DNA from 4 places in the Streptosporangium sp. NPDC020145 genome. Region 1 is predicted to be linked to each of the others. Evidence: riboswitches for the same ligand, from Rfam matches in the RefSeq annotation. Region 1 holds a riboswitch; each other region holds the start of a gene.
The links. Region 1 has a riboswitch for cyclic di-AMP ahead of ABZ463_RS10825 (C40 family peptidase). Riboswitches for the same ligand answer to the same signal wherever they lie in the genome.
Positions count from the first base shown of each region.

Region 2: another riboswitch for cyclic di-AMP. It lies ahead of ABZ463_RS01115 (CHAP domain-containing protein); the one in region 1 lies ahead of ABZ463_RS10825 (C40 family peptidase).
Region 3: another riboswitch for cyclic di-AMP. It lies ahead of ABZ463_RS06775 (hypothetical protein); the one in region 1 lies ahead of ABZ463_RS10825 (C40 family peptidase).
Region 4: another riboswitch for cyclic di-AMP. It lies ahead of ABZ463_RS29415 (NlpC/P60 family protein); the one in region 1 lies ahead of ABZ463_RS10825 (C40 family peptidase).

Region 1 covers NZ_JBEXZT010000004.1:534,955-537,145, reverse strand. The annotation lists gene ABZ463_RS10830 (hypothetical protein) at 1-402, opposite strand, end outside; gene ABZ463_RS10825 (C40 family peptidase) at 499-882, opposite strand; cyclic di-AMP (ydaO/yuaA leader) riboswitch at 1,151-1,309, opposite strand; gene ABZ463_RS10820 (NlpC/P60 family protein) at 1,767-2,191, opposite strand, start outside.
Region 2 covers NZ_JBEXZT010000001.1:261,715-263,905, forward strand. The annotation lists gene ABZ463_RS01110 (ABC transporter substrate-binding protein) at 1-185, opposite strand, end outside; gene ABZ463_RS01115 (CHAP domain-containing protein) at 582-1,280, opposite strand; cyclic di-AMP (ydaO/yuaA leader) riboswitch at 1,296-1,433, opposite strand; gene ABZ463_RS01120 (oxidoreductase) at 1,818-2,191, opposite strand, start outside.
Region 3 covers NZ_JBEXZT010000003.1:280,073-282,263, forward strand. The annotation lists gene ABZ463_RS06770 (roadblock/LC7 domain-containing protein) at 1-254, shown strand, start outside; gene ABZ463_RS06775 (hypothetical protein) at 530-1,150, opposite strand; cyclic di-AMP (ydaO/yuaA leader) riboswitch at 1,396-1,546, opposite strand; gene ABZ463_RS06780 (lytic polysaccharide monooxygenase) at 1,813-2,191, shown strand, end outside.
Region 4 covers NZ_JBEXZT010000020.1:107,277-109,467, reverse strand. The annotation lists gene ABZ463_RS29420 (amino-acid N-acetyltransferase) at 1-432, opposite strand, end outside; cyclic di-AMP (ydaO/yuaA leader) riboswitch at 767-918, shown strand; gene ABZ463_RS29415 (NlpC/P60 family protein) at 924-1,973, shown strand; gene ABZ463_RS29410 (LuxR C-terminal-related transcriptional regulator) at 2,144-2,191, opposite strand, start outside.

The DNA of each region.
Region 1 (2,191 bases):
GATCACCACGTCCCTGCCGGTCTCGCTGAGCCTGGCGTATCCCGTCGGCACCACGATCACCCGGTCCGCGGTCGCCAGCGCGGCCAGCCCGCCGGTCTGCGCCGTCCCCGCGAGCTCCGCGGCCTCGTCGTCGGTCGCGGGGACCACGACCACCGCCCTGACCGGCCCCCAGACCCGCGCGATCGTACGGCAGGCGCGGTCGGCCCTGGCCGCGAGATCACGCAGTTCGGCGGGCGGGACACGGTGGCCGACGGCAAGGGAGCGCTCGCCCCGGACCACCTCGGCGGCGCCGGGCCACAGGTCGCGGGCCGTCTGCGGCGTGGGCCTCGCCCCGCCGAGCCCGGCGCCCGCCAGCGCGAGCATCCCGGCGAGCACGGCGCGGCGCCCCTTCGGGACGGACATGGCAGCCGATGCTAGCCGACGCCCCGGCCGGAACGTTCCCCGGCAGGCGGCGGCCCCGCCCATCCGCGGGAGGATGGGCGGGGCCGTCCGCCGCTGTCAGGTGCCGGGACGGACCGCTCCTGCGAAGGCGGACCTGTAGTACCCCTTCAACGTCACGATCCTGACCGACTTGCCGCTGCTCGGCGAGTGGATCATCTTGCCGTGGCCGACGTACATGCCGACGTGGCCCTTGCCGTAGAAGAACAGCAGGTCACCGAGGTGCAACTTGCTCCACGAGACCTTCTTCCTGACCGCGCGGTACTGGCTGCCCGTCACCCGGGGGAGGGAGACGCCCGCCTTGCGCCACGCGTACTGGACCAGGCCCGAGCAGTCGAACGCTCCGGGACCGGAGGCACCCCACCGGTACGGATCGCCGATCTGTTTCCTGGCCGTCGCCACGGCCGTCCTGGCCCTGGACCGCTGCCGTGCGGCCCGGTTCATCGCGGCCTTCGCCGTGCGCTTGACACGGGCCTTCGCCGTGTTCGCGGCAGTGCCCTCCGACGTGCCCTTCGATGCGCTCTTCGACGTGTCCTTCGCCGTACTCCTGGCCTGAACCGCGACCGCGGTATCCGTCGTCGCCTGTGCTGTTGCCGGCCCCAGTGCCACCGCTCCGGTTGAGGCGGTCAGCGTGAGGACGAATCCACCCAGGTAAAGGCGGAAAAAGCGCGACAAACGGGGGTTTTGCAGGGTGGTAGACAGGATTTCTCCTTGGGACTTCCACTGATGCCTACCGGGTTAGCTGACGGGTTCGGGCTGGGAAGACGCCCTACGACGGCAAACGCGTCGATTCACCCCTGGCCACATGTCAAGGGCCGATGGTTCCCCGGCTCCGTGCCTCCTGGCTGCACGAACTCGGCGGGCCGCCGTGATGGGAACCGATCCCTTCGGGGAACGGCGGCCGACTGGATATCTATACGGACACCGGCCCGCAGGACCGGCATTCGACGCGGTGGCATGGCTTGCTCACTGCGACCGCCAGAAGGTACCCCGATCACCAAGCCCCGGCAAAGACCCCATCAAATACGAAGATCCACAAAAAGGTTTTCATGTTTACGAAAGGCCTGATAGTGCGGCATCACGATCTTATAAATATGACCCTCGTCACATTCGAAATGATCTTCCAGAGAAGCACAACAAGTGTCACATAAATCACATTTATCAGTGACTTCCCAAAGCGCCCCTTCACCTACAAGGGCGTCGAACAGGACCACTCCGGCGATCCCGGGCATGCCAAACGGGCCGCCCGTGGAACGGACGGCCCGCGGTCGCGAAGGCGTTCAGACGGCCCCCAGAGGCCCCGTGGACATGGACGGGGCCAAGGGGGGTCAGGGACGGACGGCCCCGAGCAGACGGCCGCCGTAGGAGGAGAGGGGGACGACCTTGACGACGTCCCCGGTCTGGGGAGCGTGGATGATCTTGCCGTTGCCCGCGTAGAGCCCGACGTGCCCCAGGCCCTGGCTGAAGAGGATGTCCCCCGGCTGGAGGTCGCTCAGCGAGACCTTGCGCTTGGCGCCCCAGCTCCACTGCTCCCAGGTGGTGCGGGGCAGGCTCACGCCTCCGCTGCGCCAGGAGGCCTGCACGAACCCCGAGCAGTCCCAGCTGTCCGGGCCGGTGCCGCCGTACCGGTAGGGCTTGCCGAGCTGGGCGAAGGCGAAGGTCAGCGCGGCCCTGGCGTTGCCCGAGGCGGAGCCGTTGTACTGCATGCCGGTGCTGTTGGGGTCACCCGGCCTGAAGGTGCCGAGGTCGCGCA
Region 2 (2,191 bases), on a different contig from region 1:
TGGGCGGCCTTGTCGTAGCCGAAGTTCTCGCCGCCGCCGAAGGTGTGCACGGTGACGACGACCGGTTCGGCCGCCGTGGACGCGGGCCCGTCCGTCCCGCCGGAACCGCACGAGGTCAAGGCCAGCGCCGCGGCCGTGACCGTCGTGACCGCGGCGAGCCTGCCGCGCCGCCTGTGGTTCAACATTCCGGACCCCTCTCAGGTCGTTCGCCCGAATCGGTGGGAGGTGTCGTCACGGGCCGGTCCCCGACAGACGCGGCTCTGCGACGAGGCGGTTCCTCAACGTGTTGGGAGCGCTCCCACGAAGCGTGGCCGACGGGTGGGCCGACGTCAATACGACGAGACGCAACCGTTACCCTCCTCCGTTTCCATTGCGACTTATGGGCTCAAACGACCGCAAAATGGATGTGCTTCTTTTTGGGAGCGCTCCCATATCGACGGAGGGACGGGACGCCGAAAGGGCCGTGGCTCGGGGAGCCACGGCCCTTTCCGGATTCGGGGGATCACCGCCGCGGCGGGCGGGGAGTCCGCCGCGGATGGGGGTCTCGTACGGCGGGGGCCGTACGGAGGGAGGGGATGGGGTCAGCCGCTGTAGACCGGGTAGCCGTAGCCGACGACCTGGGAGGTCGGACGGATGCGCTGCTCGACCTTGCCGTTGCCGGTGTTGCCCTCGATCGTGGTGATCGTGCCGTTGCCGTTGTCCTGCTTCACGAAGCCGACGTGGTCGATCCCGTCGAGGTCCTTGCCGCCCTTCCAGTCGAAGTAGACGACGGCGCCGGGCTTGGGAGTGGTGCCCCAGTGGCCGTTTTCCCTGAACCACTTGGCGTGGGTGACGGTGTAGGCGTCCCAGCCCATGGTGGGGCGGATGCCGGCCTGCTCGCCGACCCAGGAGACGAACATCGCGCACCAGGGGGCGTTGGCGTAGTCCTGGATGCGGCCGCCATCGCGGGCGGTGGTCTCCTTGGCGCGCTCACTGGACATGTACCAGGAGTGGAACTTGGTGCCGCCGCCCTGGGCGTTCTCGCTGACGCCGATCTGCTGGGAGGCGATGTTCAGAACCTGCTGGGCGGTCACCTTGGGCAGGCGCTCGGCCGTGGTCTGGAGGCTGGTCTTGGCGGTGTCCGCGCTCGCGTTCCGGACGGTGGCGGACGTCTGCTCGGGGGTGTCCGCCAGGGCGGGTCCACCGGCGACGACTCCGCCGCTGAGGGCGATGGCGGTGCCGAGGATGACACGGGCCAGGTAGTGCGTCTTGGGGGTGGAGGTAAGGCGGTGCTTGGCCATGGGGTACTGCTCCTTGCGTCGCTTCCATGCCGCCTACCGGGTTAGCTGACGGGTTCGGACTGGAAAGTGTCCTACAGCGCGTATGCGCTGATTCACCCCAAAGGACCTGGGTCCCCGGTTCCGCGAGACTCGCGGATTCGGCGGCCGTGTCCATCAGGCGGATGTCCACCTGGTGGAGCACGGTCGGGCAATGTCGTGGCAATGCGCTGACCTGCGAAGGTCTGGGCGTTCGCCGCGAATTCGTTGAACGTACGTGAACCGGACAGACGATTACAAGTCCGACACATTGCCTTGGCTTGGGAATGGGCCCCGTTCGAGGGGGAAGACTGGGGCCTCGTCGACCCGAGACGATCTCCCTTTCGGTGACGCGATCCCCGGTGGGAGAGGGGATCGCGACACGACGGGCACGGTGAAGGGCAAGGGCAAGGACTTCGCGTGCCAGGTAAACGTAGATCTTTTGGCCGACCCCTCCTCCACCGGGTCAAGAGGGGGTCTCTTTACCCGTCCCGGCGGGGTCGCCCCCGGCCCCGGGGCCGGTCAGGGACGTGACGTGAGCGCGGCGAACCGTACGCCCGTGAGCTCCTCGGAGACGATCCACAGCCGCCGCGCCAGGTCTTCGTCGAGAGCCCTGGGCGAAGGCGTCAGCGCCCTGGGGCCCGGGCCGACGTACGTGCCGCCGGTCACGCCGGGGTGGGTCGCGGCGTACAGGGAGGGGAGGGCCCCTTTCTCCGGAGCCTTGAGCGCCAGCCGCATGAAGGAGGTGACCGGCCGGGTGAACACGCCCGGCCGCATGATCGAGGTGGCCGTCGGCCCGGGATGGACGGCCAGGCTGAGCAGTTTGCCTCCGGCCAGGCGCTGTAGTTCGAGGGCGAACAGCAGGTTGGCCAGCTTGGACCTGCAGTAGGCGCCGA
Region 3 (2,191 bases), on a different contig from region 1:
AGCAGACCGGCGCCCTCTCCTCGGCGCTGCTGGCCCTCAGCCGCCGGATGGCGGACATGACGGGCAGGGGAACCTTCGAGGAGACGCTGGTCTCCGCGGCCGGCGGCTACGCGCTCCTCTACACCGCGGGCCCGAAGATCGTCCTCACGATCCTCGCCCGCCCGGGGTCCAACCTCGGATTGCTGCGGCTTGAGGGACGCAGGACGGCGGAGAACCTGGCCGCCATCACCTCCCGCACTCGGACGCCCCGGTGACCGGAGCGGCGAGGACGACCGCGAGGGACCACGCGACGCCGAGGAGAGACCGAGGGTCCGGCCCGCGGGCCGTACGGCACGGCCGGTGAACGCGGAACGAGGGCGGGCACCTGTGCGGGGTGCCCGCCCTCGTCCTTCCTGAGGGGGTCTCGGACTCCGAGGGGGATCGGAGGAGGGGTCCCGGGAGAGGAGCGGGACCTTCGGGGATCTCAGGAAGCGGGGATCCGAAGGGGGTCGGGGGTCTTCGGGGTTGGGGGATATTTCGCGATGAGGGGTTACGGCCGCGGCGCGTCGGCCAGGGCGGTCTGCGGCGGCGTGGCCGGGTTGTGGTCCATGAGCTTCCAGGCTCCGCTGGAGAAGGCCACGGGGTAGTTCTTCTTGCCGACGCCGTCGCCCCACTTGGTGATGACGTACTCGACCTTGATGTGCCCCTGGCCGTCGACACCGTCCACGCCCAGCGTGTCGGAGTTGAAGCTGCCACCGGTCAGGTCGGCGAAGGTCTTGGCGTCGAGGTCGATCATGACGCCGCTGCTCGACGGCACGCCGGGGCCGCGGTCGCCGACGAAGAACTTGGCCTTCTTGCCGTTGTAGAGGACGTAGCCCTCGGTGAACAGCGGCCAGCTCGGGCTGGCGATCATGCCCTTCTGCATGGGCTTGCCGCTCGCGGGCAGACCGGTGTCACCGGCGCGGCCGGAGGAGTCGTCCCAGAAGTAGGAGGCCTTGGTCGAGCCCTTGAGCAGGACGGGCTCAGCGGCGGCCGGGGCGGTGGCGGTGGTTCCGGTGCCGGTGTCGGCTGCGGCGGGCAGCGCGGAGACGACACCCGCGGAGGTCAGGACGCTCGCGCTCAGAAGGGTGGCGGCGAGCAGACGATGGCGCAGGGCAGCGGAGAAACGCATGAAGACAGGGCTCTTTCACGAGGGAACAGGACAGCCGCTCGTGCCGGGCCGAAGACGTTCGGCGATCAGTGGGGCACGGGGCGTGAGCGCTCACAGGGAAGAGAGGCCGCACCAGGAAACAGGCGGGCGTACACGGAGCGCGGTGCGGGGCGGGGGTGCCGCGGTCAGGCGCGGCGGAAGTCTCAGTCGATCCGCGCGAAGGCGGTGCGTGCCGGTGGGTAGGCGACGACGTGATCCATGAGGGGATCTCCTCTCCATCTCGTCTACCGGGTTAGCTGACGGGTTCGGGCGGTGGAGTTGCCCTACCGCCGCGTTGTCGCGGCGGATTCACCCCAAAAGGTGGGTCCCCGGCTCCCGTCGCCCTCGGGAGGCTTCGGGATTCGACGTCGACCGACCGCTCCTTCTCGTGAGGGGCAAGTCACCGGTCGAGAACAACTAGGACACTACCCACCACAAACGGACAAAGCAAAGCAAAAGCCATGAAAACCCCAGAAGATCTACCTTCAACCCCCAAGAAAGGGACATTGGCCAGGTCTTGACCCCACTCCGCCCATGGCGTTAAGTTCAGTGAAACTGTTAGGAAACTTACCTAATAATTAACCCGTAATCATGGGCCTGACCTGCACGTTCTCCGCCCTTATACCCCCCAGGAGAAGCCCTTCATGAACAATCGGAAGCTTGGTGCGATCGCCGTCGCGGCGGCCGTACCCGTCCTGCTCTCGACGGTCATGGCCGGTTCGGCGTCCGCCCATGGATCGATGGGAACACCCGTCAGCCGGGTCTACGCCTGCTATCTGGAGAACCCGGAGTCGCCCGACACCCCGGCCTGCAAGGCCGCCGTCGGCAAATGGGACACCCAGCCGCTCTACGACTGGGACGAGTTGAACATCGGCACCGCCAACGGAAAGCACAGGGAGATCATCCCTGACGGGCAGCTGTGCAGCGCCGGACGCGCCAAGTACCGGGCCTACGACGCGGCCCGCACCGACTGGCCCTCCACGGCCATGCCGACCGGCGGCGGCGCCTACACCTTCCGCTACC
Region 4 (2,191 bases), on a different contig from region 1:
GACCCTGCGCAGTCCGAGGTCTCCGGCGACGCCGATGAGACGGGAGACGATCCGGTGGCCGATTCCCATACCCCGGCAGTCGGGATCGACGGCGACCGTGCGAATCTCGGCCAGGTCCTCCCACAGGACGTGCAGTGCTCCGCAGCCGACGACCTTTCCCGCCACGTCGGCCACCCAGAACTCCTGGATGTCCTCATAAAGGGTGACGGTCGCCTTCTCCAGCAGGCGCGGCCCCGCTCCGGCGTAGGTGTCGACCAGGCGGCGGATGGCGCGGACGTCCGGCGTCCTGGCCCTGCGCACCGTGATCTCCGCCGACGATCCTTCCGGGACGTCGCCGGAGACCGCCACCGACTCCCCTTCCGGGGCCTCCGGGGAAACCGCGTCCCGGCCGGGTACGGCCCGCACCGGGGACTGTTGCGCAACCTGCTCCATGACTGATCAGAGTACGTCCTCGTCACCGCTTGTTTACGGCCTGCCCTTATCTCGGTCGCGGGGTCCGCCGGATGAATCTCGCCGTCTTCTTCGCGCCCCGGGAGGCCGCCCGGCGAGCGCGCCTCGACCGGCCTTGTCCGAAGGCCCGGACCTGCGAGAATCTCCACCCCCGCGCCGGGGGAGGCGGATGCCCGGCGTGGCACATATGTCGATCATGAAATTACGTGACCCGACCGTGACATTTCAGTTGCGAAAGCTCCACCGGCTTCACAGTTCTGGTTGAGCATGAACCGCCAATTGCACTAATGTCCGTCCTCGATGTCAGCACCCGTAAAGTGCTGCGCCGCCGAATCCCCGACTCGGGGAACCGGGGACCCACCCTCCAGCCGTCCCCCGGGGTGAATCCGATGTGCCACCGGCGCCTCGGTAGGGCTGCCTCCGGCCCGAACCCGTCAGCTAACCCGGTAGGCGGCCGAGAGAGGAGCCTGTTGGTGAAGCGCACGCGCAACCGTGGGAGAGAGAGCGCGGGCGGGAACGCCCGCCATCGAGAACACCGGGTGCGCAGGCCGCGGCACAAGGTGGTGATCGCCGGGCTCGCCTTCGCCTCCCTGCTCCTCGGCGCCCCCTTCGCCGCGACCGCGGAGCCGAAACCGAGTCTGCAGGAGCTCGCCAAGCAGGCCGAGAAGCTGCACACCGAGATCGAGACGCTCACCGAGCAGTACAACGGCGGGCGGGTCAAGCTCAAGCAGGCGCAGCGCGCCGCGGAGAGCGCGAAGAAGACCCTCGCCGCCAGCGAGTCGCAGCTGGCCGAGCGGCGCACGAAGGCCACCCTGCTCGCCCAGAGCACCTACATGGCGGGTGGGCTCGCCTCGGCGCTGGCCTTCACCCAGTCGTCCAACCCGGACACCTTCCTCGACCAGGCCACCACGAACTACGCGCTCCAGCAGCAGCAGAGCGAGGAGGTCGCGCAGGTCAGCAAGGCGATCGAGACCGCCCAGCGCGCGCAGGCCAGCGCCAAGGCCCGCACCGACGAGGTCAAGGACCTCCTGTCCGACCTCGGCGACCGGCGGACCAAGATCGAACGGCTGGTGAAGCGGGTCGAGAGCGACCTGTTCAGCGAGGTGCGTTCGCAGGCCGGGCGCAACCGGGGCAGCCGGGTCAAGGTCAACGTGCCGATCATCGGCTCGGGCAAGGCCGCCGAGGCCGCCCGCTGGGCCCTCACCCAGCAGCTCAAGCCGTACGTGTGGGGGGCCGAGGGCCCCAACTCCTTCGACTGCTCCGGCCTGGTGATGTGGGCCTACCAGAAGGTCGGCATCAGCCTGCCGCACTACACGGGCGACCAGTGGACCGCGGGCACCCACATCTCCTCAAGGAGCGACCTGCGCCCGGGAGACCTCGTCTTCTTCTACAGCGACCTGCACCACGTCGGGATCTACATCGGCGCGGGCCTCATGGTCCACGCGCCGCAGACCGGCGACGTCATTCACATCGCCCCGATCGACAACCGTCCCTTCGCGGGCGGGGTGCGCATCGCCGACTGAGCCGCCTGAACCGGCCGGACCGCCCGGACCGGCTGGGCCGGCTGGACCGCCCCGAACCGCCGACGGCGGTTCGGGGAAGGACGCACCCGGGTCGCGTACGGCCGCAGCGGCCCCTCAGGGGGCCCCTGCCGTACGCGGGGGTCCGGGACGGCATCGGGTAAGGGCTCGCCTCAGATGAGGCGTCTGCGGGCCGCCCAGGCGACGGCCTCGATGGCCGT